DNA from 2 places in the Caproicibacterium lactatifermentans genome. Region 1 is predicted to be linked to the other one. Evidence: riboswitches for the same ligand, from Rfam matches in the RefSeq annotation. Region 1 holds a riboswitch; the other holds the start of a gene.
The links. A riboswitch is a leader RNA that binds a small molecule or an ion and turns the genes downstream of it on or off. The one in region 1 is predicted to bind thiamine pyrophosphate.
Positions count from the first base shown of each region.

Region 2: another riboswitch for thiamine pyrophosphate. It lies ahead of thiD (bifunctional hydroxymethylpyrimidine kinase/phosphomethylpyrimidine kinase); the one in region 1 lies ahead of thiC (phosphomethylpyrimidine synthase ThiC).

Region 1 is NZ_CP046051.1:414,827-433,074, reverse strand. It holds gene GJQ69_RS02095 (NAD(P)/FAD-dependent oxidoreductase) at 1-1,094, shown strand, start outside; gene GJQ69_RS02090 (ArnT family glycosyltransferase) at 1,110-2,789, shown strand; gene GJQ69_RS02085 (alanine/glycine:cation symporter family protein) at 2,858-4,297, opposite strand; gene GJQ69_RS02080 (YcxB family protein) at 4,550-5,965, shown strand; gene GJQ69_RS02075 (NCS2 family permease) at 6,043-7,533, opposite strand; tRNA gene GJQ69_RS02070 (tRNA-Met) at 7,948-8,024, opposite strand; gene ybaK (Cys-tRNA(Pro) deacylase) at 8,221-8,733, shown strand; gene GJQ69_RS02060 (hypothetical protein) at 8,726-9,007, shown strand; gene GJQ69_RS02055 (HAD hydrolase-like protein) at 9,099-9,761, opposite strand; gene GJQ69_RS02050 (Cof-type HAD-IIB family hydrolase) at 9,992-10,807, shown strand; gene glgB (1,4-alpha-glucan branching protein GlgB) at 10,931-12,763, shown strand; gene GJQ69_RS02040 (DMT family transporter) at 12,964-13,938, opposite strand; gene thiC (phosphomethylpyrimidine synthase ThiC) at 14,177-15,484, opposite strand; TPP riboswitch at 15,562-15,670, opposite strand; gene GJQ69_RS02030 (transcription repressor NadR) at 15,800-16,312, shown strand; gene GJQ69_RS02025 (PTS sugar transporter subunit IIC) at 16,432-17,523, shown strand; gene thiE (thiamine phosphate synthase) at 17,604-18,245, opposite strand; gene thiM (hydroxyethylthiazole kinase) at 18,232-18,248, opposite strand, start outside.
Region 2 is NZ_CP046051.1:1,809,013-1,821,915, reverse strand. It holds gene GJQ69_RS08875 (adenine nucleotide alpha hydrolase family protein) at 1-359, opposite strand, end outside; gene GJQ69_RS08870 (M23 family metallopeptidase) at 636-1,448, opposite strand; gene lexA (transcriptional repressor LexA) at 1,781-2,374, shown strand; TPP riboswitch at 2,502-2,608, shown strand; gene thiD (bifunctional hydroxymethylpyrimidine kinase/phosphomethylpyrimidine kinase) at 2,784-3,593, shown strand; gene cytX (putative hydroxymethylpyrimidine transporter CytX) at 3,590-4,762, shown strand; gene GJQ69_RS08850 (hypothetical protein) at 4,822-5,133, opposite strand; gene recG (ATP-dependent DNA helicase RecG) at 5,160-7,166, opposite strand; gene GJQ69_RS08840 (DAK2 domain-containing protein) at 7,190-8,860, opposite strand; gene GJQ69_RS08835 (TIGR00282 family metallophosphoesterase) at 9,053-9,820, opposite strand; gene rny (ribonuclease Y) at 9,911-11,467, opposite strand; gene thrS (threonine--tRNA ligase) at 12,252-12,903, shown strand, end outside.

The DNA.
Region 1 (18,248 bases):
TGCACAAACTGCCGGAAAACAATCTGGAAAATTTCTACATCAACCGCTTTGGCAAAACGCTGTACAGTATGTTCTTCGAGGGATACACTGAAAAGGTGTGGGGACGCCCGCCGCGCATGATTTCCGCAGACTGGGGCGCACAGCGCGTAAAAGGCCTGTCCGTTTCCGCCGTGCTGAAAGATATGCTGCAGAAAGCAGCTGGCAAAAAATCCACCGATACCCAAACTTCTCTGATAGAACAGTTCCAGTACCCGAAATATGGTCCGGGCCAAATTTGGGAGCAGACCGCCGCTGAGGTGGAAAGGATGGGTGGCACACTGTACCGAAACTGCCATGTAACCGGCATCCATACACAGGACGGCCACGTAACTTCCCTGACCGTGGAAACCCCGAAAGGAATACAAAACATAACCGGTGACATTTTCCTGTCGTCTATGCCGGTCAAGGACCTTATCGGCGGCATGGATGCGGTTCCGGAAGAAATCTCCAAACTGGCGGCTGGCCTTCCTTACCGCGATTTTGTCACACTGGGGCTTCTGGTGAAAAAGCTGAACCTAAAAAACGAAACCGGCCGCAAAACGCTGGGTAATATCGTACCCGACTGCTGGATTTACATACAGGACACCGGCATTAAGCTGGGACGGCTGCAAATTTTCAACAACTGGTCCCCCTATATGGTGAAAGACCCGGAACACACCATATGGATTGGGCTGGAATATTTCTGCACCGAGGGTGACGCCTTCTGGAACATGACTGAAGAATCCTGCATGGCCTTTGCCGCTGGTGAGCTGCTGAAAATGGGCATTCTGGCAAGTGCGGACGATATTCTGGATTTCCACCGCGAACGCGTGAAAAAAGCCTACCCCGCCTACTTTGACACCTACGCGCACATGGACCGCATCATTACTTACTTAAATCAGTACCAAAATTTGTACTGCATTGGCCGCAACGGGCAGCACCGCTACAACAACATGGACCACTCCATGATGACAGCCTTTGAGGCGGTGGACAATATTCTTTCTGGCCGCGCGGACAAGACAAACGTATGGAATGTGAATACCGACACGGACTATCAAGAAGAAAAACAGGACTGACGGATGGTGTATGGTATGAACAGACAACAAATACGCCCGTCCGTCTTCTCCCATCCATACCTACTGCTGTGTCTAGGCTGCATGCTGGTGTACGCCAGTTTCTCAGCCGGACAGGCGGAAGCTCCGCTGCCCCTGCGCAGTGTTCTGCTGCCAGCCATCTGCACGGCACTGGGCACAGCGTGGTTTATGGCACGATACTGCATATGCGGTAGTTCCCATCTGCTGTCCGTCCTGACAGTGATATTCTCCGCCGCGTGTGTGCTCTGTGCCGCAATGCTGTGCCTGTTGTCGAGCCACCCGCTGTCCGCGCTGACACTGCTTTTGCTACTGATGCTGGCCGCCGCCGGTTTCTGGGAATACCGACAGCAGTGGCTGTCCGACCAGGCCACCTGTATTCTGCTGGGCGCAGGTGCTTTCTTTCTGCACGCCTGCTATATTTTATATACTTCTTATCTGACACGTCAGCACGATGTTTTTCCGGTGTCTCAGTCGGAAGGGCACCAGGCATATATTTTATATTTTGTAGACCACAATTTTGCCCTGCCGGATTTTGCCCCCAATAAGGTCTGGGAGTTCTACCATCCGCCGCTGCACTATTTTCTCAGCGCCATGTGGGTAAAGCTGCAGATGTTCTTCGGCACCAATACGGAGACCGCCATAGAAAATGTGCAATTCCTGTCGCTTTTCTATTCCTGCGCCGTCATCATTCTCGGGTACCGCATTCTGCAGGCACTGCACCTAAAAGGTGCGGCGCTCACGCTGCCGTTCGCCATCCTCTGCTTTCACCCGATGCTCATTCTGCTGGCCGGCAGCATCAACAACGATGTGCTGTGTCTGGCATTGACCATGGCCTCCATTTTGTATGCCATTCGCTGGTACCAGAGTCCAACCGTAAAAAACATTCTTCTACTGGGCCTGTTCCTTGGTCTTGCCATGATGGCGAAAAGCGCCGGTGTGCTGGCGGCACCCGCCGTGGCGGTTCTGTTTCTGATTCGTCTAATCAAAGGAAAGGGAAAGCGCCGCGGCCTGTGGAAACAGTATGGCCTGTTCCTGCTGGTCTGTGCACCGCTGGGACTGTGGTGGAGCCTGTACGGAAAAATCCGCTTTCAAATGCCGTTCGGCGCTATCTCCGCGCTGGCAAAAAACAACCCGCAGTATCTGGGTACTGATACGCCCCTTCAGCGGCTGTTCAGTATAGACTGGCAGCACCTGACCGTTTTTGAAAACTGGGACTGGCAAAACCAAGTCTTTGAGCACAACCTGTTTACAGCACTCTTTAAAACGTCCGTCTTTGATGAGGCAAAGCTGTTCACGGGAGGTGTCGGACTGTGCTTTTCTCAGGTCCTGTTCTGGACTAACATCCTGCTGGCTGCAGCTGCCTTTGTCTGCATGGTTCGCTGCGCTGTGCAGGTGGGAAAATCCGGCAGTCTGCAGCCGTACCGCTCAGAAGTGCTGTTCTGCGGTGTGCTGTACGGCACCTGCATGGCGTTTTACATCTGGTTCTGTTTTAAACAGCCCTTCGCCTGCACCCAAAGCTTCCGATACATTTTCCCCACGGTCCTGGTCGGCACCGTGGGTATCGGTGCAGTACTGCAAGAGCACCGTCCCCGTGCCGTAACCTGTGCCCTTGCACTGCTTATCACGCTGTTCTGTGTGTGCAGTGCCGGTGTCTATCTACTGTTGGGTACAAAATAAACAACAATCAAAAAGCCCGCCGCACGGAAAACTGCTTCTCCGCACGGCGGGCTTTCTGTATGTTTTTGTCAGGTATTCTGTACACATTTCTGTTTTCGGCGGACTCTGCGTGCCTCCCGCTCCGGAACAACAACTTTCTTCTGATAAATGACCGTTTCCTTTACTGCCACACCGCTCAGCGCCAGCAGGCTGATGAGGTTTGGTATGGCCATCAGTGCGTTGGTAATGTCAGACAGTGTCCAAACGAGCTGCATCTCCACGGTAGAGCCAATGAGAGACATAAAGGCAAACAGCACCCGATACACATAGCTGGCAGAGGGGTTCTTTACCAGAAACTTCAGCGCCACTTCGCCCATATATTCCCATCCGATAATTGTAGAAAACGCAAACAGTGTCAGGCTAATGGCTACAATCCATGCGCCCATAGGACCAAGCACGCTCTGGAACGCCTGCATGGTCAGTTCCACACCATTCAGTACATGCCCGTCCGGTCCCTTTGTCCCCAGTACGCCGGAAGCGGCAATGCTTAGGCCGGTCACCGTGCAGACCACGATGGTGTCAAAGAAAGCTCCGGTCATGCTGATGTACCCCTGACGGGCCGGATAATCTGTTGTAGCCGCTGCTGATGTAATGGCCGCGGAGCCAAGGCCCGCTTCATTGGAAAAGACACCGCGTGAACAGCCGGCACGCATGGCATTCATCATGGTCACCACAATCGTACCACCGACGCCGCCAGCCGCCGCACGTGCCGTAAAGGCCATGTGGAAAATCTGTGCAAGGCCGGCAGGCACATTCTGTATTCTGCTAAAAATGCAGGCAAATCCAGCCATCATGTACAGTACAGCCATTGCCGGTACCAGTATGGACGACACTTTGGAAATAGACTGAATGCCGCCGACCAGTACAACGAATGCCAGTATGGTGATAACCAGGCCGGTTATCCATGTTGGTATATGAAAGGTACCGTATATAGCAGAAGAAATGGAGTTTGCCTGCGTCAGGTCGCCGATACCGAATGACGCCAGCACCGTAAACACTGCAAACAGTGCAGCCAGTACCATGCCGAGCTTTTTGCAGCGAAATCCATTTTTTATGGTATACATGGGGCCACCGCACATCTCGCCGTTTTGGTCCCGTTCCCGGAACCGGACCGCCAGTGTACACTCGGTGTACTTCGTTGCCAACCCGACCATTGCCGAAATCCACATCCATACCAGTGCGCCCGGGCCGCCCATCACCATTGCCGTAGCCACACCGGCAATATTGCCGGTGCCTATGGTGGCAGCGAGCGTTGTCATCAATGCCGCAAACGGCGTAATGTCCCCGGAACCATTCTTTTTATGGGAATCCTCCCCAAAGACAGAGCGCAGCGCATATCCCAGATTCCGCCACGGCAGAAAGTGAAGTCGAAACATTAGAAAAATGCCGGTGCCTATCAGCGCAGTGACCATAACTGGTCCCCACACAGCACCGTCAATGCGTTCCAACAAATTGGTTATTTTACTCATTCGGGGCCGTCATCTTCTTTCTTTTTTATAATCCGTGTCCTACAGGATGAATATTGAAATGCAATCCTGTTTATTCATTCTCCTGTACCTCTTAGTAAGATTATAGAGGAAATCACAGTGTTTGTAAATGTACCCGCTGTGCAGTCATGTTACCTCCAGCACTCTGCGGCCGCCTTTTTTGCCCGGTGGGATTGTGTTATAATGGAAACAGAAAAAACGGTTTCAATTTTGCAGACAAAGGAGTTTTCCACCATGAGAAAAAAAGCCGCAGCCCTGCTGCTGGCGCTGGTCCTCTGCATTGGCGCGGCAGGCACGCTGCCCGCTGCAGCCGCCGGCAGTTCTTCCGTCAGCTCCACGACATCTTCCCGCTCCGGTACACCGATACAGCTGACAGATGAGCACCTGAAGCTGACTGTGCCCACCGGCCTGTACGCCTTTACGCAGAACACGGACCCCTCGGACCCCTCACTTGCCAAAGCGGGCATTACAAACTGGATTCGGCAGAAACAGGATATGCAGCAGCAGAATGAAATACTGCTCATCTGCGCCCCAAACAGTGCCTACACCATTTATCTGCGGAAAAAGGATACTTCCAGCACTCAAAAATACTACAATATGAAGGATATGTCCGGTACCGCGGTGCAGTCGCTAATGTCAGAACTGAACAAGCCGGAGTCGTCCGTAAACGGCTCAGACTCCATAAAGTCCTCCTCCAAGCGCGTTACCGGTGCTGCAGGGCTGCCGTATGTGTATGTGGAAATGAACGGTACACTGGACAATAAAAAGGTCCAGGAGGCCGCCTACTTAACCATTGCGAATGGCAGAAGCTATACACTGGGAACTTATCGGGAAATTGGCGCACTTACGGCACCGCAGCATGCCAGTTTGAAGGCACTGGCAGACAGCCTTCAGGTAACGCAGTATCTGCCCAAACAGCAGGAAAGCGGCGGTTCCGCTTTTTCTGCACTATTTCTGGCAGGACCGCTGCTGTTCCTGGCGGCACTGGTGGCAGTACTGTACATTGTCGGCCGCGTAAGCCGTACCCATGAAAAGCGGCGCAAAGCTGTTATGCTGGAGCGCATAACGGACTACCGCCGGCGGCAGGAAGAAAAGGAAGCGGCAGCCCGCGAGCGGGGCATTCCATTGGCGGGACCGGAAGTACTGGTGGAAAACACAACAAAGTGTGTGAAAAAGGCGCTGCAGCGCTTTAGCCGGGTAGACCTGCTGCTGAATCGAAAGGGAACTTGGATTTTTCTGCTGATTGCAGCGGCCTTGTGCCTGTTTATCGCAACAAAGGATTCCTCTACATTGGTCAGAATCTTTGCCATACTCGGCGCCGTATTCTGTGTGATCTATATTTTACGCATCCCGCATAAGGTTTTTCAAGCGGAGGATGGAACTTACCGCAAAATGAAGACGCGCAAAGTGCGCTACCAGTTTCGGGCAGAGGATTTTCGGGTGACCGGCGTTTCCTCCGGTGTTTACCCCTATGTGCAAATTGCCAAGGTCTACGAAACCAGCCGATACTTTTATCTGTACCTAGGCGCAAACCATGTCTGTTTAGTCAACAAGCATGATTTTACCAAAGGCACCGCCGATGACCTGCGTGCCATTTTGCAGAAACAATGTTCAAATTTTAAACCGCACCGAAAGCACCGAAATAAATAAAACAGACAGAAAAGCAGCCGTCTAAAAATCCAACGGCTGCTTTATAAAAACTCTCTCTTTTTTAACCGGAAGGCCGCTTACAAAATGGCCAATACAATAAAGTTCAGTACAAACAAAATGGCAGAAACAAGCAGGATAGGATGGACGTCCTTGAACTTGCCCTTGACAGCCTTGACAATGCAGTAGAAAATGAAGCCCGCCGCAATGCCATAGGAAATGCTGTAAGCCAGTGCCATGAAGATAGCCGCGCCAAAGGCAGGAATGGCCTCTTCCATGTCCGGCCAGTTAACTTCCTTGAAGGAGCTCATCATCATGATACCGACGATAATCAGTGCCGGTGCCGTAGCCGCGGCTGGGATACAGCCCGCTACCGGAGCAAGAATTGTGCACAGCATGAACATAATCGCCGTTGTCAGGCTAGTCAGTCCTGTGCGGCCGCCAGCGCCAATACCGGCAGCGCTTTCCACAAAGGTTGTTGTGTTGGATGTGCCGAAAATAGCGCCGATGGAAGTAGCAATGGAATCCGCAAACAGCGCACGGTCCATTTTGGAGTTGAAGCCTTTGCTGTCGTTCAGTGCCGCCTCGTCCTCTTCACTGAAAATACCGGTGCGGCGGCCTGTACCGATGAAGGTGCCGATGGTATCAAATGTATCGGAAAGGCTGAACGCAAAGATGGTCATAATAACCAACAGGAACTTGCTGGGGTCGTTAAACAATGAACCCATGCCCTGCGAGCTGAACGCAGCGCCGAAAGTGGTGCCCAGTTTGGAAAAAGCAGTGCCAAGGCTTCCAAACGTAATGGACGCGCCGGAGAAATCCGTAACGCCAAACGGAATGCCGATTACTGTTGTGGCGATAATGCCAATGAGAATGGCGCCCTTAACGTTCAGCATGAGCAGAATCACAATGAGAATGATGCCGAACAGTGCCACCAGCACGGAGGGCTGGTTAAAAGTAGCGATAGACGGAACCACACCACCATTGGAAGCCACCGAGGTAATTCCCTTGTAGGCTGCGGTCGCGCTGTATGGCTGACCGTTGATAGCCACCATGGAAGAACTGTCCGTTGAGAACTGGATAAGGTTTGCATTCTTCAGGCCGATATATGCCACAAAGATGCCGATGCCGCCGCTGATAGCATTTTGCAGGCTCTTTGGAATCGACTTGATAATGAGCTTACGGAATTTGGTAACGGTAATGATGATGTTGATAAGGCCGCAGATGAACACCATTGCCAATGCCTGCTGCCAAGTGAAGTGCAGGGACATGCACACCGTGTAGGTAAAGAATGCGTTCAGTCCCATGCCCGGCGCCTGTGCGTACGGAACATTTGCGAACAGTGCCATGACCAGGGTGCCGATGGACGCGGCAATGATGGTAGCCAGGAACACCGCCTGACTGTCCATGCCGGTCTTGCTAAGCACCTGTGGGTTAACAAACAGGATATACGACATGGTGAAGAACGTCGTAATACCGGCCATAATTTCCGTATGGACGTTTGTCCCGTTCCCCTTCAGGTTAAAAAAGTCTCCCTTGGGATGGTACGCCTGTTTCTTGGTTTCCTCCATTTTATTTCCTTCCTTCAAAAAATAAAACTGCCCGGCAAATCATTGTGTCGGGTTCTATTTTTAAGTATATCTGTTTTTCTGACATTGCGCAAGGTGTTATTTACACAAAATTTCGATTTCTGAAATAAATTATTCATACTTTAGCAGTTCCTACGCTTTCTGTCATTCCCTTCTGCACACTTTCCACAGGCCGCAGACACAGAAACCCCGGAGCCGTAAAATGGCTTCGGGGTTTGGTTGGTCATATTCCAATATGTAGATGCCACAGAGTATATAATCAGCGGCTTCCAGTCTTTATACATTCAAATTAGCACGTTGACATCTTTTTCCTACCTCCAGTTGAACTGGGGGTTATCATGCCTATTCGGCGACAAAAAAAGCAACTGATTTCTTATACGGAAATCAGTTGCTTGGTGGTTGCGGAGGCAGGATTTGAACCTACAACCTTCGGGTTATGAGCCCGACGAGCTACCGGGTTGCTCCACTCCGCGATATTCTGTTGAACGCATGCCGTTCTGAACGGCACTCATATATAATACCACGGTGTTTTAGAAAAGTCAACTGTTTTTTTGTTTTTTATTTGTAGGTAGGCCAATAACCGGTTTTGCGCCCTTCGGCAATACGGCATACGGTTTACAGGAGGGGCACTGCGGCGTATAATAGGGGCACCTGACAGGAGGCTTTTTTATGGCAAAGAAAAAAGACGAGAAGACCAATGTCATGCGAATTCTGGACAAGGCAAAGGTCACCTATACTGCCCACTTCTACGACCACTCGGACGGCAAAATTGACGGCGAAGCGGTCGCACGCAAGCTGGGACAGCCGCTGGCGCAGGTCTTTAAAACGCTGGTGACATGCGGTGCGGACAAAGCGTACTATGTGTTTGTGCTGCCCGTTGCCGAAGAACTGGACTTGAAAGCCGCCGCACGCAGTGTCGGCGCCAAAAGCGTGGAAATGATTCATGTGAAGGATATTAACAAAGTATCCGGCTACATTCGCGGCGGATGCAGCCCCATCGGCATGAAAAAACAGTTTATCACGGTATTTGACCAGAGTGCGCAGAACTTCCCCACCATTTACGTCAGCGGCGGAAAAATCGGCACACAGGTGGAGCTGCCCCTTGCGGACCTGCTGCGTCTGACCGGCGGCACCACCGCGGCCATCGCCGTTCCCGCACCGGAGGAGGACCGCCATGCGTGATAAGTTTACGCGGGTGCTGGACCTGCTGGTAGAACACTTCGCAGGCGGAAAAGCCGGACAGCCCAACCGCACAGGCTTTGTACGCACCGCTGTACTTTCCCTTGTGCTGGCTGCGGTACTGCTGGTCCTGCTCATTCTGGACGAAAGCAGCCGCCTGCACACCCGTTTCGGACTGGACATTCCGCTGCTGGTCATCACATTGGTTCTGACCGCGGGACTGCTGCTTTGTGCTGTGCGCAGCATTCAGTATCTGCGAAAAAATAAACAACAATAAAGAAGGTATTGGTTCCGCGCTGCCAAAGCGTCGGACCAGTACCTTCTTTCGTATTTATTTTGTTTCCAATGCGATATACCGAAAGAAACTTTCAGTCGTGGAACAGATACTGCCGCAGGCCATCCGGCGAACTTGCCAGCGGCACCTTACGCCCATCAGCGTGCAAATCCTCCGGACCACCGTAGCCATAGGCGGCACCGATAAAGGGCAGGCCCACTTTATCGGCACCAACGGCGTCAAAGTGCGTATCGCCCACCATGACCGTGCTGGTTCCGCTTTCGGCATGGCTCAGCGCCAAAGCATGACGGATAACCGTATCTTTGTCCGAATGCCGGTCGCTATTGTCCGCCGCACTCACGACATCAAAATACTGTTGAATATGGAAGCAGGGCAGCATTCGCTCCACCATATTTTGTGGCTTGGAAGAAGCCACGCACACGGTTGCGCCCGCCTGCTTCAGGTCCCGCAGCAGTTCCGGAATGCCGGGGTAGATGCTGGTCTTTTTCCAGCCGTCCACATTGTAATGACAGCGAAAATGCTGCACCGCCTGCAGCGCCTGTTCACGGTTCATGCCGCAGTAAGTCATGTACCCCTGTTCCGCCGGCGGACCGACAAAGCGCCGCAGTGTCGCCGTCGGCGGCACCGGGTACCCCATTTCTTGCAGCGCCAGCCGCACGCAGTCCATAATGCCTTCGCCTGTATCACAGATTGTCCCGTCGAAGTCGAACAAAACCGTTTGATAGCACAGCCGCAAATAAAATTCCTCCTGTCAGCCTCGTTTTTGGAAAGTGCAATTTCTGCTCTTATTATACCGGTCGAGCCGAAAAAGCGCAAGTACAGCCGTGGTTTTCTCTTTTCTACAAAAAACGGCGGCAATAGACAGCAGGTTTTCTTTCCTATCCATTGCAGAACGGACGCTTTCTGCGTAAAATAGAAAGAAAAACCAATAAAAAGATTTAGAATAGGCAGGAGACAATAAATAAAATGACTGATTATCAGCTTGTGGCAACGGACCTTGACGGCACACTAACCACTACTCAAAAACAGATAACGCCCCACACGCAGCAGGTCCTCCTGCGGTCACAGCAGATGGGTGCACGGCTGGCACTTGTTTCCGGCCGTCCAATAAACGGTATCGCATCGCTGGCAAAGCAGCTGCAGATGGACCGATTTGGGGGATGTATTATTTCCTTTAACGGTGCAAAAATTTCCTCCTGCAGCACCGGTGAAACGCTGTACGAGCGCTCTTTGCCGCAGAACGTCCTGCCGCAGCTGTGCGGATTAAATAAAAAGTACCGTTTGACTTCCATGATTTACAGCCCCGACACCATTATTACCGAAACGGGTAATAACCGATATGTGCTGTTCGATGGCCGCATTAACCATATGGCAATAGAGGAAGTGCCGGACCTGATGCAGCGCATTGATTTTCCAGTACATAAATTTCTGTTCGCGGGTGACCCGCCGTATCTGGAAAAACTGGAGCCTGACATACGCAGCCAGTTCCCTTCCTGCAGTATTTACCGCAGTGACCCCTATTATCTGGAGGTCATGCCCAGCAACGTGGACAAAGCGCAGGCACTTTCGGCGCTGCTGGGATGGCTGCATTTAACACGGCAGTCCCTTTTAGCCTGTGGTGACGGCTTTAACGATGTTTCCATGGTACGCTTTGCCGGCATGGGGGTAGCAATGGAGAACGCCCAGCCGGAGGTGAAAGCCGCAGCTAAATTTGTCACCCGCTCCAATGATGAGGATGGCGTCGCCTATGCGGTACAAAAATTCATTTTGCATGAAGTGTAAAAATTCGGTATTTTCTTTAAAACTCATTCGCTTTTCACTGTCTTTTCATCTATAATGGAAGAAAGACCTGTCTGTACTTTTTTCAGCCAGCAGAAACGCCAAAACGAAAGAAGGGCTGTTACTATGTTTGAACAGATTCTGCACGAATACCTGCAGGGACAAAGCTGCGAAGCATACCGCGTACTGGGAGCGCACTTTACCAGTGAGTATGGTCAGCAGGGTGTGCGCTTCACCGTATATGCCCCCCATGCCCAGAACGTGTTCCTCATCGGTGAGTTTTCCAACTGGAACGCCTGGCAGATGACGCGCTCCCCTATGGGTTTCTGGAGTATTTTTGTGGAGGGCGCACAGGAAAGCCAAATGTACAAATACCGCATTCAAACGCCGGATGGCCTATTTGACCGAGCCGACCCGTTCGGTTTTTACGCAGAAGTGCGTCCTGCTACCGCCAGCCGTATTTGTCAGCTGGAGGGCTTCACCTGGACGGACGAGCAGTGGATGGCACACCGCGGCAAAAACTACAACTCTCCCCTGTCCATTTATGAAGTTCACCCCGGTTCATGGCGTATTAAAGACGGCCAAAAAGGCATCGCACGCTTCTTTACTTATGACGAACTTATCGATACCCTTCTGCCATATGTAAAGCAGGAAGGTTTTACCCATATTGAGCTGCTTCCGCTAACAGAGCACCCGCTGGATGCCTCGTGGGGATACCAGGTTTCCGGCTACTACGCCGCCACCAGCCGCTACGGCACCCCAAAACAGCTGATGCACTTTGTGGACTGCTGCCATCGGGAAGGCATTGGCGTTATTATGGACTTTGTGCCGGCCCACTTCATTAGTGACAATTATGCACTGAGTAAATTTGACGGCTTCTATTTGTATGAAAGCGAGAACCCCGACCTGCGGGAAAGCGAGTGGGGAACCGTCTTTTTTGACTTCACCAAGCCACACGTTGTCAGCTTTTTAAAATCCGCCGTTGATTTCTGGCTGACCTGCTACCACTTTGACGGCATTCGCTATGATGCGGTTTCCCGCCTGCTGTATGTATGCGGGCAGGAAAACCGCGGCGTCAACGAGGCAGGTGTATGGTTCCTGCGCAATACCAACTATGCCATGCAGCAGCGCCACCCCGGCGCCATGCTGATTGCGGAAGATTCCACCAATTTTCTGAAGGTTACGGCGCCGGTCGAGTACGGTGGACTGGGCTTCGACTATAAATGGGACCTTGGCTGGATGAATGACGCACTGGATTATATGATGAAGCGGCCGGACGAGCGTCCCGGCTTTTCCCGAGAAATTACGTTTTCCATGAGCTATTTCTATAACGATATCTTCCTGCTGCCGCTGTCTCATGATGAAGTCGTTCACGGTAAGCGGACGATTATTGATAAAATTTACGGTTCCTATGATGAAAAATTTCCGCAGCTGCGCCTGTTCTGGCTGTATATGTTTACACACCCTGGCAAAAAGCTGAACTTTATGGGCAATGAACTGGCGGAATTTAAAGAATGGGACGAAAATGCCGGGTTGGGCTGGAACCTACTCTCCTATCCTAAGCACAGTGTCTTTCACCTCTTTGTCACAACCCTGCAGGACTTTTACCGTAACCACCCGGCACTGTACCAGAACGACTACCACCCGAAAGGCTTCCAGTGGATGGACCTTACCAATGTTGGCCGGTGTCTGTTCGCCTACTGCCGCGACAGTCTGGAGGAGCCGAACCATGAAAAGCTGTACATTGCGCTGAACTTTTCCGCACGTCCCGCCATTGGGTACTTTCTGCCGGTGCGGGAACATGGCACCTACACGGAAGCGTTCAACACAGATAAGACAGATTTTGGCGGTGACGGCCACCACAATCCAGCGGTTCTCTCATTCCGGCAGGGCGGCCATGAGGGCATCCGTGTGGACCTACCCGCTTACGCCGGAATTGTATTTAGCCGAAAAAAATAAAACAAAAAAAGCAGGCACCACACCGGATACGGAAATGGTATCCAGTGCAGTGCCTGTCTTTTTTATAAAATCAGCGCATAATCTGCTGCATTTGCTCCAGAGTAGGATAGGACAGAACCGCACCGTGATACCCACCATCTTTGCAATGTCGGTGATATTTATATTCTGCTCCTTATCATCGTATCTGTTTTGCGCTGCTGTCAGCAGCCGACCCCTGTTTCATCCGTTTCCGGTACTGTATGTGCAGCCCTTTGCTGCAAAATCTGCGGCAGCACATTGATGAGCGATCCCGCCAGCATCAGCACAATGCCCATCAGCATATTGGGGGTAATGGATTCGCCCAGAATCAGCACCGCAAAGACAGGCGCAATGGCCGGTTTCAGCATGAACACAATGGATGCTTCCGCCGCGGAAGTTTCCTCCATTGCCAAAAAGTAAAAGGCAAACCCGCCGCAGGTGATGCCGATAAAAACATACAGCACAATGGGAAAATTCTGCAGGGTATAGCCGCTCAGCATGGGGACAGCCGAAAAAGCACCCAGCCCGGCAGCTGTCAGTACCCCCGCCACGGCTGGAATGTGGGATACCGCAATCAGCAGCAGCATTTCCGCGCTGCCGAACAGAAATCCGCCGCAGGTAACCGCCAGTCCGCCGTAGTCCGCACATTTTTTCTTGCTGAGTGTGCTGTACAGCGCAAACAGCACCGCCGAAATCAGCGCAAACGCCACACCAGTTCTGTTCCCTTTCATATGCATGGGGTTCAGAATAATCAAAATGCCCAGCAGTTCCAGCACCATCGTGACTACTTGGTTTTTGTGCACAGTTTCGTGCAGCAGCACACCCGCCAGCATAATGACAAAAATGGGGTTGCTGGAGAACAGCACCGCCACCGCGGAAGCCTCCGCATTATGTACCGCCAGCTGATAAAAAGACATACTCAGCACCACATTTAAAAATCCAAGCACCGCCAGAAATTTATAGTCTGTACGGGCAATGGTGCAGCTGCGCTTTCGCAGCGCACGGTGTGCAAAGGGAATCAGCAGAATACCCGCCGCAAGGAACCGTGTGCAGGTAATCTGAATCGGGTTAAAGCTGCCAGCCAGTCCTTTCAGCGCCACTTCCATCGACGAAAAAAGCAGTGTTGCCAGCAAAATATAGATTGGGCCTTTCTTCATGATGACATCTCCTCAAACTATTAAAGTCCAGTTTACACTATACCATATTTCTTCACAAAAGACGCTTATTTACGGGAAAAATCCAATTTTCCCGTGGAATCTGCTCATATACAGCAAAACAGAGCAGCCCGGTCCGGCGGGAAGTCCCGCACGGGCACAGCTCTGCTCTGTTTTGCCGTACTCTTCAAGGAGGAAAATGTATAAAAAAGGCAGAATAAAGGCTTGGCCTTTTTGGCCTTTATTCGTTAAAGATCGATACCACTTCGCCATCCAAAATCCGGTTCATGTTTTTCACGGCACAGAAATTCCCGCACATGGTGCAGGTATCTTCTTTTTCCGGCTGGGAGGCGGCACGGTAGCGGCGGGCCTTCTCCGGGTCAATGGAGAGGGAGAAAATCTTTTCCCAGTCCAGTTCTCTGCGTGCCTGTCCCATGTCCCGGTCCCAGTCAGCGGCACCGGGAACACCCTTGGCAATGTCAGCGACATGGGCCGCAATGCGCGCGGCAATAATGCCCTCTTTTACATCCTGCAGGTCCGGCAGACGCAGGTGTTCGGCCGGCGTAACGTAGCACAGGAACGCGGCACCCTTCCACGCAGCAAGGGCACCGCCGATAGCGGAAGTGATGTGGTCATAGCCCGGCGCAATGTCGGTGACGATTGGTCCCAGCACATAAAACGGTGCACCATGGCACAGTGTCTTTTCAATCTCCATGTTGGCGGCAATCTGGTCCAGCGGCATATGTCCGGGGCCCTCAATCATGACCTGCACATTTTTTGCCCATGCGCGCTTGGTCAGTTCACCCAGTGTGATAAGCTCCTCTATCTGGGAAGCGTCCGTGCCATCCGCAAGACAGCCGGGACGGCACGCATCGCCCAAGCTGAGCGTCACATCGTACTGCTGACAAATGTCCAGCACTTCATCAAAATGCTCGTAAAACGGATTCTCCTTGCCTGTCATCATCATCCACGCAAAGATAATGGAACCACCGCGGGAAACAATATTCATCAGGCGCTTGTTGCGTTTAAACTTCTGGGCGGTTTCACGGTTAATGCCGCAGTGAATTGTCATAAAGTCCACGCCGTCCTGTGCGTGCATCCGCACAATATCCAGCCACTCCTCGGTGGTAATGTCCTTCAGTGCCTTATGATAATACACAACCGCGTCGTAAATAGGCACGGTACCAATTATCGCCGGGCACTGCTGGGTAAGCATACGACGGAACTTCTGTGTATCGCCGCAGGAGCTGAGGTCCATAATCGCTTCGGTGCCCATATCCACTGCACTTTTGACCTTTTCCAGTTCCATGTCGAGGTCCCTGCAGTCGCGGGAAGTACCAAGGTTGACATTAATTTTCGTTTTAAGCGCCGAACCTACACCGCTGGGTGAAAGGGAAGCATGATTCTTGTTGCAGGGAATCACTGCCTGACCGGCGGCAACCAGCTGCCGCACTTTTTCTGCCGGAATGTTTTCTTTTTGGGCAACTGTCCGCATAGCATTGGTGACCATGCCCTTCTTTGCGGCGTCCATCTGTGTTGTGTATTCCATTGATAAAAAGCCTTCCTTCTTTTTCATTCCGGGCAGCAAAAAGCGGAGAACGCCACACCGGGCATTCTCCGCGTAAAAGCAAGTATTTCCTTACTCCCTACGGTGGCATTGCCCACATCAGGTTAAAGGGTCGAAGTGTAAAACTTCCTCTCAGCTTGCTGTAGACAAGCTCCCCTGAATATTTGAGGCAAGTGTACCATATATTCGGTATTTTGTCAATATCCTGCCGGGGAAACGCCTAGAAACTGTTTTCATCTGACAAACGATATGGTAAGATAAGCAATACAGAACAAAAAATGAAGGAGGCTGCGAACCATGAATGCAAAGGAACGGCGCAGCGCAATCGTACATCTGCTGCAGGGGGCAGAAAAGCCGGTAAGTGCTTCTGCATTGGCGGAAACTTTTTCCGTCAGCCGACAGGTCATTGTGGGGGATATCGCCCTGCTGCGGGCCGGCGGTGCGGATATTTCCGCCACACCCCGCGGCTATACCACACGCCGTCCGGCGGAAGGACTGGTACGGCAGATTGCCTGCCGCCACGATACAGTCCAAACACAGGCGGAACTGCTAGCCATTGTGGACCAAGGCTGCACTGTGCTGGACGTCATTGTGGAACATCCCATTTACGGACAGCTGACCGGCCCGCTGCAGATTTCCTGCCGGTATGAGGTACAGCAGTTTATGCAGCGCTGTGCGCAGTCAGATGCACAGCTGCTTTCCAACCTGACGGACGGCATTCACCTGCACACGCTTGCCTGTCCGGATGAAGCCGCGTTTGAGCGGGTGCAGACCGCACTGCACCGCCTGCATATTTTACTGGACGAATAAATCCCAACAAAAATGGTTGACAAGGTACGCCTGGTTGTGTATGATTGTATTTATTGGTATCAAGACACATGTAAATCCATGTAAACGCATAAATATATATTTTTAAAGCAGGTGTTTTCTTGGAAAAAGTAAAAGCGTTCCTCAAACGAAAAGATATTGTCATCTCCGCTCAGCGCTACGGCGTAGACGCGCTGGGGGCCATGGCGCAGGGGCTGTTCTGCTCCCTGCTGATTGGCACCATTATTAGCACACTAGGCACACAGTTCCACATCGGCTTTCTCACTGCACCGGTAGCAACGGTCGCCGGCACATCCTACACGGTGGGCGGCCTTGCCTCCGCCATGAGTGGACCGGCTATGGCCGTTGCAATCGGTTATGCTCTGCATTGTCCGCCGCTGGTTCTGTTCTCCCTCATCGCAGTAGGCTTTGCTTCCAACGCACTGGGTGGAGCCGGCGGACCGCTGGCGGTGCTGTTCGTTGCTATTATCGCTTCGGAAGTCGGCAAGGCAATTTCGCATGAAACGAAAGTGGACATTCTTGTCACGCCGCTGGTGACAATCGGCGTGGGCGTGGTGCTGTCGTGGTGGTGGGCACCCGCACTGGGCGCGCTGGCCATGAAGATGGGCACGCTCATTATGTGGGCCACCAACCTGCAGCCGTTCCTGATGGGGATTGTCGTATCTGTACTGGTGGGCATTGCGCTGACGCTGCCCATTTCTTCGGCGGCCATTTGCGCGGCGCTGTCCCTCACCGGACTGGCTGGCGGTGCTGCTGTAGCAGGCTGCTGTGCCCAAATGGTCGGTTTTGCCGTGATGTCCTTCCGTGAAAACCGCTGGGGCGGGCTGGTTTCGCAGGGAATCGGCACCTCTATGCTGCAGATGGGCAACATTGTACGGAACCCGCGTATTTGGATTGCGCCCATTGTCACTTCGGCCATTACCGGACCGATTGCAACCTGTTTGTTCCATTTGCAGATGAACGGCACGCCGGTTTCTTCCGGCATGGGAACCTGTGGCTTTGTCGGACAGATTGGTGTTTACACCGGCTGGGTAAAGGATATCGCCGCAGGCACCAAAGCCGCCATTACCGACATGGACTGGGCTGGCCTGTTCCTCATCAGCTTTATCCTGCCCGCTGTGTTGTGCCCGCTTATCAATTACTTCTGCCGCAAAGCTGGCTGGGTGAAGGACGGCGACATGAAGTTAACCTGACAGAATACTTCTTATAGAATAAAGAAGCCGGACGTTCCGCGGAATTTTTCCCGCCCGAACGTCCGGCTTTTGATTGTTTTTTAGCCGCTGACCATTTTCGCCGAAAGGGCCTTCAGCTTTCGGCAGGCCGCCGTGATATCCGGGCTTCCAAAAACAGCAGACACAATGGACACACCGTCCACGCCGGTGCCCGCAAGCTGCATGAGGTTATTTTCCTTTATGCCGCCGATAGCCACCACCGGAATATGCACCGTTTGGCAGATGGCAATCAGCGTCTGCCGGCTGACCGGCGCGGCGTCCTCTTTGGTCGCGGTGGAAAACACCGCGCCGACGCCCAGATAATCAGCACCCGCCTGCTCGGCGCATACAGCCTCCTCAACGGTTCCGGCAGATACACCGAGAATCATACGTTCCCCCACCCGACGGCGGACTTCCTGTGCGGCCATGTCCTGTTGACCAACGTGAACACCGTCTGCGCCACAGCGCAGGGCAACTTCTACATTGTCATCTATCAGGAACGGCACACCGTACTGATGGCACAGCTTTTGAATTTGTACCGCTTCCTCATAAAAAGCCTCGGCTGGCAATTCCTTTTCCCGCAGCTGCAGGCAGGTAATGCCGCCCTTCAGCGCGTCCTCCACCTGCTGATACAGGGTTTCTTTTCCCACCCATGCACGGTCTGTAACCGCGTACAGAAGCATTGTTTTTTTATCGCACTTCATATT
Region 2 (12,903 bases), 600 kb from region 1:
ACCATGGAAATAGGGACTTTTGGTAGAAGACTGTGCAGTACATCAATGAATCCATTGGAGGTGTTTTCTGCCATACCGGTCACGATATGAACAGCGCCCACCTGCCGCGCGAAAGCCGCTGCTGTATAGGCGGCCTCTTTATTAAAATAAACAGTCATTTCAGCATCTGCTTCTTTCGAAACCTGCCGCAGATATTCCAGTTCTTCACATTCTTTGCGTGTGCCAAGCCCAGCGGACTGGATGCTCAGCACCTGCAGCGGCACACCGCGTTTCTCCGCGATATATTTTCCAGTGTGAATCAGACGGTCACAGTCATGCTGACCAGTCACACACACAAGCACCGCTTTCTTATTGTCCAAAACTCAGGACTCCTTTCTGAAAGGGAGGATTCCCTTCTTACATGGCGTTGCTAGTATATCATGCAAATAAAAAATCTGTTGAAACAAAGAGTGTATATTATATGAACAAGTAAAGCACAAATGATTTTTATTTTTTGGCAAATATGTCTTCTTTATTTTATATTATACCATAATTGTAGGAACAACTCAAATAAAGAAGCTGTAAACAAATTAAAAAAGCCACAGAATCGGGGAAACTCCGAATCTGCGGCGCTGTGTTGCAGTACAATTTTTCGGTCACTTTAAAAGGTCTGCCGGGTCTAGAAATTTGCCGCTTTTTTGAACAGCAAAATGCAGGTGGGGGGCCTCGTCTGCTTCGCAGGGGATTTCTCCCACCTTGCCAAGCTGATGTCCAACTTTGACCGTATCTCCTTTGTGCACAGAAATGTCGGTTAGTCCACAATAGCAGGTAGTCAGGCCGTTTGCATGGACAACCTGTACCATACCGCCAAAGTCTTCCGGTTCGGACACGGCCTGCACAGTGCCATCCGCCGCAGCGCATACGGGTGTACCTTTCGCGGCACGCAGGTCAATGCCGGCGTGTGCACGCCAGTCATGCATCGTTTTCGAGTAGAGCGGTGTTTCGCTGAAGGCGTGCTGTACCGGTGCATCCGGTACAGGTTCCTGCAGACCGGCAGGCGCAGCTGCAGCAGGCGCAGCAGACTTCGGCTGTGCCGCAGCTGCCGCGGAAGAAGCGGGTGCTGCCGATGCTTCCGCCTGGCTGCTTTGGGCAGGTTCACTGGTTACACTGCTCGTTTCCCAGCCGCTCTGTGAAGAAACGGACGGCAAGCTTTCTTGTGGGGAAGACACGGTGCTTTCCGTAATGGTGTTCAGTGTATCCAAAGTGCTTTTTTTGTACTTGTGCAAACTGCTGTAGGTTGTCCATCCCGCCACGGTAACTGCCGTCAGGCAAATAACCAGTGCAATGTAAAACCCTTTCTTTCCTTTTGGGGGCTTTTTACCGGGCGATGAGTTTGTGCCGCCGGATGGATATCCGGTGCTTGTTCCGTTTTCCTGTTCTTCCTGCTTTTTATAATCTTGTGTATTCAATCCTGCCACCTCCAGCCCTAGTATGGCCTTGCGGCAGGAAAATATACCAAAACAGGAAGTTTAGACAGAAAAAAACCGGGCTGCGGCACCCGGTTTTTTTCAATAGCTTGAGGGGTATATTGAGGAGGGTAGAACATACATCAAGTGAACGGTGCGGCTCCGTTGTTCTTGATTACATACTCAGTATACAGCGCTATAGCCCAAAATTTGTTAATAGTATGTGAATGTTTTATAAAGAATAACAACATTACGCCGTTTACAAACAAACGTTTGCGATTTTGTTCTTTCTATGGTATACTTATTTGCGGCGAAAGGAAAAGAGGAAATACAATATGCTTACAGCAAGCCAGCAGAAAGTTTACGACTACCTGAAAAGCCGCCTACAAACTGGGCTGCCGCCTACCGTGCGGGAAATCTGCGCGGCAACCGGTTTAAAATCGACTTCCAGCGTACATGCACATTTAAAAACACTGGAAAAAGAGGGCCTTATCACACGGGATGCCGGTCTGAACCGGGCCATTCATCTGACAGGGCAGAGTCGTTCTGTTCCCGTGCTGCAGGTACCTATTGTCGGCAGGGTCGCGGCGGGACGGCCCATTTTGGCAGTGGAGGATACAGAAGGCCATGTGCCCTATGCACCGGCGAAACGCAGTGAAGATGATGTCTATTTTGCCCTGCATGTACATGGAGAAAGTATGCGGGATGCCGGCATATTAGATAATGACATCGTCATTGCCCGTCAGACACCGGAAGCGGAAAACGGCGAAATCGTCATTGCAATGATAGATGGAGAAGCGACCGTTAAACGCTTTTATCGGGAACCCGGCCGTGTGCGTCTGCAGCCAGAAAATCCGGACTTTGAACCGATTTACACCAAAGAAGTTGCCATTCTCGGCAAGGTGGTTGCCCTCTACCGCAACTATTAAATAAAATATCTGAACAAGAAGCCAGCGCTGTTTAGGCGCTGGCTTTTTCTATGCCGCGGAAGCAATCCAACGAGAAATACCAATAAACAGCTTGCCTTGACAAGATGAAAATGATTCGATATACTAAAAATATATGTGGGGAGCTCACAAACGTGGGCTGAGAGTAAGCGAAAGTGCTTTGACCCTTCACCTGATTTGGGTAATGCCAACGTAGGGAACAAGAAAGAATTGTTTGTGGCAGCGCCTTTTGCAGGCACTGCTTTTCTTTTTGCCCGCCTTTGTTCCCACAGAACAGAAAAATGGGATATCCAGCAAAAGACCGCCGCTTTCACGGCTGGCTTTTGCGGCTGGCAGATTGGGGGCACCACCTTCTGCCGCAAAATGAAATGCTGGAAAGGGGTAATTACAAATGAGGACAGCATTAACAATCGCCGGAAGCGATTCCAGCGGTGGCGCCGGTATTCAGGCGGATATCAAAACCATGACGATGAATGGCGTATTTGCCATGAGCGCCATTACGGCTTTGACAGCGCAGAACACGACCGGCGTGCAGGGGATTTTTGAAGTGGGTTCGTCGTTCCTGGCACAGCAGATTGACAGTGTCTTTACAGATATTCGGCCGGACGCGGTTAAAATTGGTATGGTCGCTTCTTCTGCGCTGATTGAAACGATTGCGGAACGTCTGCGGTTTTACAAGGCGGAGAACATTGTGGTGGACCCCGTTATGGTAGCTACAAGCGGCGCAAAGCTGATTTCAGATGACGCTGTAGCGATACTGAAGGAACAGCTGCTGCCGCTGGCGACGGTACTGACACCAAACATTCCGGAAGCCGAGGTTTTGTCCGGACAAAAAATCACTTCGCCGCAGGACATGGAAAAGGCGGCGGCGGTTATCGGCAGCACCTATTCCTGTGCGGTGCTGTGCAAGGGCGGACATCGGCTGAACGATGCCAATGACCTCCTGTACCGTGACGGCGGATACAAATGGTTTGAGGGCAGGCGCATTGATAACCCCAACACGCATGGGACAGGTTGTACGCTGTCCAGTGCCATTGCGGCGAACCTTGCGAAAGGATACGATTTGGATACATCTGTCTGCAAGGCAAAAACGTATCTTTCCGGTGCGCTTGCCGCAATGCTGGATTTAGGTGCGGGCAGCGGTCCTATGGACCATGCGTTTGACCTAAAGCCGGCCTATTATGAGGAAGCGCGCCGATGAAAAAAACTTCGACCTTTCAAAACGGACTCATTTGGTTTGGCGCAGGCGTGTCCATTGCGGAAATCCTAACGGGGACTTATTTTGCGCCGCTGGGGTTCCAAAAAGGACTGCTGGCGATTCTTTTGGGGCATTTGATTGGCTGCTGTATGCTGTTCTTTGCTGGACTGATTGGCGGACGCAGCGGGCGCAGTGCCATGGGCACGGTCCAAATGAGCTTTGGCAGAATCGGCTGTTTGTTTTTTGCTTTCCTAAATATTCTTCAGTTGGTGGGCTGGACTGCAATTATGATTTACGACGGGGCGCTGGCTGCGAACGGTGTCGTTAGCACCGGCGCATGGGTATGGTGCCTCGTCATCGGCGGCCTTATCCTTGTGTGGATTGCCGTCGGTGTGGAAAACCTCGGCTGGCTTAATAAAATTGCCATGGCAGCACTGCTGGTGCTGACGGTTGTTCTGTGTGCTGTAATTTTCCGCGATGGTCAGGCGGAACCGGCAGTCAAAGGGGACTTGACATTTGGCGCAGCGGTGGAATTGGCAGTCACCATGCCGCTGTCGTGGCTGCCTCTGATTTCCGACTACACGCGTGAGGCGCAGCACCCGTTTGCCGCAACGCTGACCAGTACGGTGGTATACGGAATGGTCAGCTGCTGGATGTACATTATCGGCATGGGAGCGGCTATTCTAACGGGAAAGGCAGACATTGCCACCATGATGGTGAAAGCCGGATTGGGCATTGCGGCACTGCTGATTTTGATTCTTTCTACGGTGACGACCACCTTTCTTGACGCATGGAGCGCCGGTATTTCTGCGGAGTCACTGTCCAAAAAGATAAATGGCAGGCACGCGGCGATGTTGGTTACAGCCGTAGGCACCGTCTGCGCGATGTTATTCCCGATGGATGATATTACCGATTTTCTGTACTTAATCGGTTCCGTATTTGCGCCGATGGTTGCGGTGCAAATTGCAGATTTCTTCCTGCTGAAATGGAACTGCGGAGAAAGCAGGCTGGACGTGCTGAATGCGGTGGTCTGGTTGGCCGGATTTATCCTATATCGGGTACTGATGCGTGTGGACACGCCGGTCGGCTGTACATTGCCGGATATGGCGGCCACATTGCTGCTGTGTGTTGCTGCCCGCAGCGTGCAGAGAAAAATAACGCAAAAAGCTTAAACAGAAAGGGGCTGCTGCAAAGTTTTCGTTTTGCAGCAGCCCCTTTTTCTGCAGTTCTATCAGGTTTGCAGTGTTTCCCGCCAATCTTCCAGGTGCATTCCATTTATCGAAAGCATATATACATTATCCCAGTTTTCCTGCAGCGATTTGCGGTTAAAAATGCGTGAAGTCATCAGTTCCTCAAGGCTCGGAAAGGATACGCCGTCCGGTACGTCACAACTGTTTACCCAATACGGATTTTTGCGTTCCGGCAGGAACTTGAGGTAGCAAACCGTTTCGGTCTGGTCGTTGAATAGGTAGAAGCCTGCTTCTTGAATGTCTTTCCCATCTTTAAAATGTGCGCAAAAAGAATGATAGTCTATATTTGCCATACCTATATGACTTCCTTTCTGTACGGCTAAGTTTCACTGATGTTTCGGAACAGCTGGCGCACTTCCGCACGCAGACCGCGGTGCGCTGGTGCCTCCAGTGCGGGGTCTTCCTCCAGAAGGGAGCGGGCGGTTTGCTGTGCATCTTTTAGGACGTCAAGGTCGTTGTTGAGGTCGGCAATTTGCAGCTGTGGAAGGCCGTGCTGCCGCTGCCCAAAAAAGTCGCCTGGACCGCGTAGCTTTAGGTCCTGCTCCGCAATGACAAATCCATTGCTGGTTTCGCACATGACGCGCATACGTGCGCGGGCCTCTTCATTTTGTGCGTCGGTAATTAAAATACAGTAGCTTTCGTAGCTGCCGCGGCCGACTCTGCCGCGCAGCTGATGAAGCTGGGACAGACCATACTGTTCCGCATTTTCAATCAGCATATCCACCGCGTTCGGTACGTCTACGCCAACCTCCACAACAGTTGTGGAAACCAGAATATCAATGCAGCCATCGGAGAAATCCTGCATGATTTTTTCCTTTTCGCTGCTTTTCATGCGGCCATGCAGGCTGCCAATGCGGCAGTCCGGTAGAACCTGCCGCAGACGGCAGGTGTAAGTTTCCACACTGGCTTTATCGCTGTCAGAATCGATAGCAGGACAGATAATATAGGCCTGCCGTCCCCGATGAACGTGTTTTTGCAAAAAGTGCAGTGCACGTATCCGTTTACCGCTGTCAATGCAGTAGGTCTGAATGGTCTGTCTGCCCGGCGGCAGTTCGTCAATAATGGAAATGTCCAAGTCTCCGTAAATCATAAGGGCCAGCGTGCGCGGAATCGGTGTGGCACTCATCACCAGCACATGTGGATTTTGGGATTTTTCTGCCAGAGCCTCTCGCTGACCGACACCAAAGCGGTGCTGTTCATCTGTAATGACCAGTGCGAGCTTTCGAAACTGCACATCTTTAGTCAACAGGGCATGGGTGCCAACCAGCAGCTGCAGGCTGCCGTCCGCTGCAGCTGCCTTTACCTGCCCTTTTTCCTTGGCTTTTAAGGAGCCAGTCAGCAGCCCAACATGAATGCCGGCGGGTTCCAGCAGGGAGGAGAGAGATGCGAAATGCTGATGTGCCAAAATATCCGTTGGGGCCATTAAAACAGCCTGCATGCCATTTTGGATAACGACAAAACAGCAGGCTGCGGCGACCGCTGTTTTGCCGGAACCGACGTCCCCTTGAATCAGTCGGTTCATGGGCAGGCCGCTCTGCATATCCCGCACGGCTTCCTCTGCGGCCCGTTTCTGTGCGCCGGTCGGGGAGAAGGGGAGCAGTTTCCAAAACGAGGAAAGGCAGTTGTCCTCTATGCGGAAAGAGCTTTTTTTGCGGGAGCGCCCCTTCATGGACAGCAGACCGAGCTGAAGGACCAACAGCTCCTCAAAAGCGAGCCGCCGGCGGGCGACCTCCATGCCTTCCCGGTCCTTTGGCTGGTGGATATTTTCCAGCGCAAAGCCCAGCTTACATAAAGAATGTTCATTTCGTATCTGCGGTGGAATGGGGTCACGCAGTGTTTCCGGCAACAGCCGCAGCGCTTCCCGCACAGCACTTTCTACCACACGGGTGGAAAGTCCTTTTGTCTGCGGGTAAATCGGACGCATACCCGGACAGGTGCCGTCCTCGGCAAAGTTGGGGGCTGCCATTTGCCGCCGGCCGCGGCTCATGGTCACCTTTCCATAGAACAGATAGATTTTGCCGGTATGAATGAGGCTTTGTATATAAGAGTTATTAAAAAAGACGATGTCCAATGTACTGCCATCTTCATCAAACGCACACACATGAATCAGCATCAGACCGCTGCGGGAAAAGACGGGCGCTCCCACGCTTTCTGCCGTGGCACGCACAGCACAAGATACATCCAGCGGTGCGTCGGCAATGGTGTACGGCTGACTCCAATCCTCATAGGTGCGCGGATATAAACGCAGCAAAGCGCCGACAGTAGGTACGCCAAGCTTTTGAAAAAGTTCCGCGCGCTTACTGCCGACGCCTTTTAATTCAATCATCGGTTTTGCAAATAAAGAATGCATTATTCAACAGAAATCAGGAAATAGTGGATAGGCTGCCCGCCGTTTACCAGCGTTATTTCAATGTCGGAACTGATTTTATTCTTGATACGGTTATAGGCATCATTTGCCTGCTCCTCTGAAATATCCGCGCCGTAAATAATGGTGATAAAGGCGGTGGAGTGCGTTACCATGGAGCGTGTCAGTTTCGAGCAGGCGTGTACAATATCTTTCTCAATATAAGTCAGTTTGCCGTTCACCAAACCGAGAATATCGCCTTTTTTAATGCGGTGACCGCCGAATTCACTGTCACGGGCGGCGAATGTGATAGTACCGGTGTCTACGTTGCCGGCGGCTTCCATCATCTTTACAGCGTTGACTTCGCAGGAAGTGTCAGGGTCATAGGCCAGCATAGCTGAAAGGCCCTGCGGAATGGTACGGGTAGGCAGCACCATGACTTTCCGGTCCTTGACCAGCGGAACAACCTGCTCCGCTGCCATAGTAATATTCTTGTTGTTGGGCAGAACCATAACCGTCTTTGCCGGTGTGGCCAGAACAGCTTCCAGAATATCTTCCGTGCTGGGGTTCATGGTCTGGCCACCGCTTACCACATGGGTGCAGCCAAGGTCCACAAACAGCGCCTTCAGGCCGTCGCCCGCAGCGACCGTGACAAAGCCGACTTCTTCTGTCGGCTGCGCAGGCTTCAGCGATTCTTCTGCTTTTTGTTCGTGGGCGGCGGCGTCCGCTTCCTGTGCCTTGCGGTGCTGTTCCTTCATGTTTTCAATTTTGACGGTCAAAAGCTGACCATAGGTAAGGGCTGCTTCCAGCGCGCGGTTTGGCTGTTCCGTGTGTACATGTGTTTTAATGATGTCATCATCTGAAACAACCACAACACAATCGCCGATTGTCTGCAGGTAGCTGCGCAGCAGCTCTGGGTCCTTGGTTGGTTCCTGTGTGCGGCTGACAATAAATTCAGTGCAGTAGGTGAAGCGAATATCCGCATCAAATTCGGCTGCAGCACTGCGGAACGCATCGTCCTGTGTCAGGTCAGCGGAAACATTTTCTTCCACTTCATTTTCGATAATGACACCATCATGGAAAACGCGCCTCATGCCTTCCAGAATGCAGCACAGACCTTTGCCGCCGGCATCTACCACACCGGCTTTTTTCAGGACAGGCAGCAGCTGCGGTGTCTGGGCCAGCGCTTCTTCCGCACCTTTGCAGACAGCTTCCCACACACTGATGGGGTCGTTGTCCAGTGTGGCGGCAGCTTTGCCCTTTTCTGTGGCGACACGCGCCACGGTCAGGATGGTACCCTCCGTCGGCTTCATGACGGCTTTGTAGGCATCTCCCACGCCAATTTCCAGTGCACTGACCATATCCAAACCGTCCACTGTATCTTTCCCTTTTACGCCATCGGCAAAGCCGCGGAAAAGCAGGGAAAGAATAACGCCGGAATTTCCGCGCGCGCCGCGCAGCAGTCCAGAAGCCGCCGTACGGGCAACATCAGAAACGGTTTCGCTTTTTGATTTCTGCAGTTCAGCAGAAGCATTCGCCATGGTCATAGACATATTTGTGCCAGTGTCGCCGTCCGGTACAGGGAAAATATTCAGTTTATCAATGCTGTTCCGGTTCTTCGCAATATTGTTTGCGCCGGAAATCATTGCGTCTCGCAATTCTGCTCCGTTTATCATGAGAAAGCTCCTTTGGAAACCTTATAATCCAGGTGCCGGAAGCGCGCCCTGCACCTATTCTTTTCTACAGGCTGTTATTTAATTACAGTATACCATACAACGGGTAAGGATTCAACTGAAACTTCCTGTGCATTGGCGGTGGTTTTTGGGCCGGAAACGCTGAAATACTGCGGATTTTGGAACTTTAAAAGGTCACTGCAGTTCCAGTGGCTCCACACTCTGGCAGCGGCCGGTTGTGTCGTCAATTTCAAACAGACAGCAGTCCATTTTAAAAGGGCCCTGCTGTACTAGGTCGAAGCGCACGGGCATTTGGCTGCGCATTTTGCGGATAGTAAGTTCCGGCTTTACGCCCAAAATAGAGTTAACTGTGCCGGTCATGCCAAGGTCGGTCATGTAACCGGTGCCCTTTGGCAGAATGCACGCGTCTGCGGTTTGTACATGGGTGTGGGTGCCCCACAGGGCGCTGACTTTTCCATCCAAATAATAGCCCATGCTGCGCTTTTCGCCGGTTGCTTCCGCGTGAAAATCTACGACCGTAATGGTGGGCGTGTCTTTCAGCAGGCGGTCCGCCGTAAAGAAGGGGTTGTCCAGCGGGTCCATATATACTGTGCCCATCAAATTTAAAATTCCAACCTGAATACGGCCCATATCATAGACCATATAGCCGTGCCCCGGTGCTCCGGCGGGAAAATTAGCCGGACGCAGCAACTGGCCGCATTCGTCGTAGGTATCATAGCTTTCCTTTCTGCGGAAGCTGTGGTTGCCGGCTGTCAGCACGTCAACACCGCTGTCCAGCAGATAGCGCACGGAAGAGGGCGTCAGCCCGTTTCCATCGGCACTGTTTTCACCGTTGGCAATGACCAGATCCACGGCCTTCAGCTTTTTCAGCGTTGGCAACTTGGACCGCAGAAAGCGGCAGCCGACACTGCCGACAATATCACCAATGGCCAGAATATTCACAATAAGGTCCTCCTTTTTCGGGCAGTTCGTTTTTATATAACATGAAAAAACTGCCGCACAACGCAGAGATGCGGTACGGCAGTGCAGGACTTATTTCGCGTAGTCGACAGCGCGGCTTTCGCGGATGATGTTCACTTTAATTTGGCCCGGATATTCCAGGTCAGCCTCAATCTTTTTGCAGATGTCGTGTGCCAGCATGGTCATTTGGTCGTCCGAAATAGCTTCCGGTTTTACAATGACACGGATTTCACGGCCGGCCTGAATCGCATAGCAGCGTTCAACACCTTCGAAGGAAGATGCAACTTCCTCCAGCTTTTCCAAACGCTTAATGTAGTTTTCTGCATTTTCACGGCGCGCACCCGGACGAGCGGCGCTGATGGCATCAGCAGCCTGTACCAAACAGGCAATAACGGTCTTTGGCTCAATGTCGTTATGGTGGGCGGCAATTGCGTGAACGACCGCTTCGCTTTCTTTGTACTTACGGGCCACGTTTACACCGATGTCTACATGGGAGCCTTCCATTTCATGGTCAAGCGCTTTGCCGATATCATGCAGCAGACCGGCACGGCGTGCCATGGTTGGGTCTAGCCCCAGCTCGGAAGCCATAATGCCGGCAAGAGAAGCCACTTCCAGGGAATGTTCCAGTACGTTTTGGCCGTAACTTGTGCGGTAGCGCAGGCGGCCGAGCAGCTTGATAAGCTCTGGATGAATACCGGTGATGCCTGTCTGTAGGACAGCATTTTCACCAGCTTGTTTAATGGAAGTATCTACTTCACGGCGGGCTTTTTCAACCGTTTCTTCAATGCGTGCCGGGTGAATGCGCCCGTCAGCAATCAGTTTCTCCAGCGCGATGCGGGCTACCTCACGGCGAACCGGGTCAAAGCTGGAAATGGTAATGGCTTCCGGTGTATCGTCAATGATAAGGTCAACACCTGTCAGTGTTTCGATTGTACGGATGTTGCGGCCCTCACGGCCGATAATGCGGCCTTTCATCTCATCGTTCGGCAGCGGAACAACCGAAATAGTTGCTTCGGAAACGTGGTCTGCTGCGCAGCGCTGGATAGCCATGGAGATGACTTCGCGGGCAGTGCTGTCCGCTTCGTCCTTTGTCTGCTGCTCAATGTCACGCAGCTTAACGGCTTTTTCGTGCATTAGCTCGGACTCAAAGTGGTTCAGCAGGTATTCCTTTGCCTGCTCGGCCGTAAAGCCGGAGATACGCTCCAGCTTTTCCAACTGCTGCTTTTTAATGTCCTCTGCTTCATTCAGGCGGTCCTCCGCCTGCTTGTTCTTTTTGGTCAGCTTATCCTCTTTATTTTCCAGGGATTCAAGCTTTCTGTCCAGGTTTTCTTCTTTCTGCTGCGCACGGCGTTCCTGTCGCTGAATTTCCTTGCGCCGGTCGTTAATTTCACGGTCGGCTTCGCTGCGCATGCGGTGCAGTTCGTCTTTCCCTTCCAGTACGGCTTCTTTTTTCTTTCCCTCTGCGGATTTAATCGCGTCGTTGACAATCCGCTTTGCTTCCTCCTCGGCGGAGCCGATGGCAAGCTCGGCGGTATGTTTGCGGTAGCGTTCTCCCGCAAAAAATCCCGCAGCAATGCCTGCAGCCACACAGACAATGCAAAGGATAACTGTTACTAAGATCGGATTCATTTTGAGCACCTCCTCTGTCCCGGAGAGCGCCCATTCCGCTTTGCATACAGATGTGGAAATAATCAATATTCTTTTTTCGAGTAAAAATGTGCAAAACGGCCCATTTCAGTATAAAAATGGGCCATACGCCGGCCGCGCCCGGCGGTTTGCCTGTCACTCTATCTGCTGGAGCAAAACAGGTGCTTCCAGTGGACTTTTGCAGTCCGCAGCTTCCTGCCGGCAGACTGCGTAAAAATCATGTCAGTCATTAAAAAGGGACGGGAATAAGTCCCAAAATGCAAATTCATGCATTTACTTCATAATTGTATAACGAGAAGCGCTTAATTGTCAAGAAAAGAAGCGGTACTTTCGCTGCTTTCGCAAAATTTGTAGGTTATGCTGTTCCAGTGCACTGCTGATAGGGAAAAAGTGTACATTGTCCATTGACAAGGTTTCCGGGACGTGCTATGATACAGGCAAACTGAATATCGGAAATCGTTGATGAGGGAGCCGTGCTTCCTCCTACAGCAGAGAGCGGGCGCCGGTGGCTGAAAACGTCCGCAGTAGGAAGAGCACAAAGGTTACCGCCTCTGAGTGTGTGCTGAAGAAGTACGCCGGTCCGGCAGCCGTTAACCTGTCGCAAAAGATGCACCTATCCTTTTCCAAAGGAAGGTGTAATCTGGGTGGAACCGCGAGATGACAGCGTCTTGCCCCAGTTTTTGGGGCAGGGCGCTTTTTATTTTCCCGTTTCCGACAGCATCCAGTCTGCAGAAAAATGCACAATTTTATGTAAGGAGAGAAAATCATGATAAATGTCACACTGAAAAGTGACGTCCGCTCCTTTGAGCCCGGCGTCACAGTAGCAGAAGTAGCCAAAAGCATCGGTCCTGGTCTGTATAAAGCGGCCTGTGTTGGCCGCGTAGACGGCAAGGTCGTAGACCTGCGCACCCCGCTGACCAAAGACTGCAAGCTGGAAATCCTCACGTTTGACAACGAAGACGGCAAGCGTGCCTATTGGCATACAACTTCTCATATTATGGCACAGGCAGTTCAGCACCTGTGCCCAGAGGCAAAGTTCGCCATTGGCCCTTCCATTGACCATGGCTTCTATTATGATTTTGACCTGCCCCGTACCCTTACACCGGAAGATATGACTGCAATCGAAGCGGAAATGAAAAAAATCATCAAACAGGACATTCCGCTGGAACGTGTAGAGGTTTCACCGGAAGAAGCCATGAAGATGATGGAGGACGCCCATCAGGACTATAAGGTGGAGCTGATTCAGGAGCACAGCGGCAAAGGCGAAAAGATTACATTCTATAAGCAGGGCGATTATATTGACCTGTGTGCCGGCCCGCACCTGATGAGCACCGGCTGTGTTAAGGCAGTGAAGCTGACAAACTGCACCGGCGCTTATTGGCGTGCCGATGCCAAAAATAAGATGCTGCAGCGTGTTT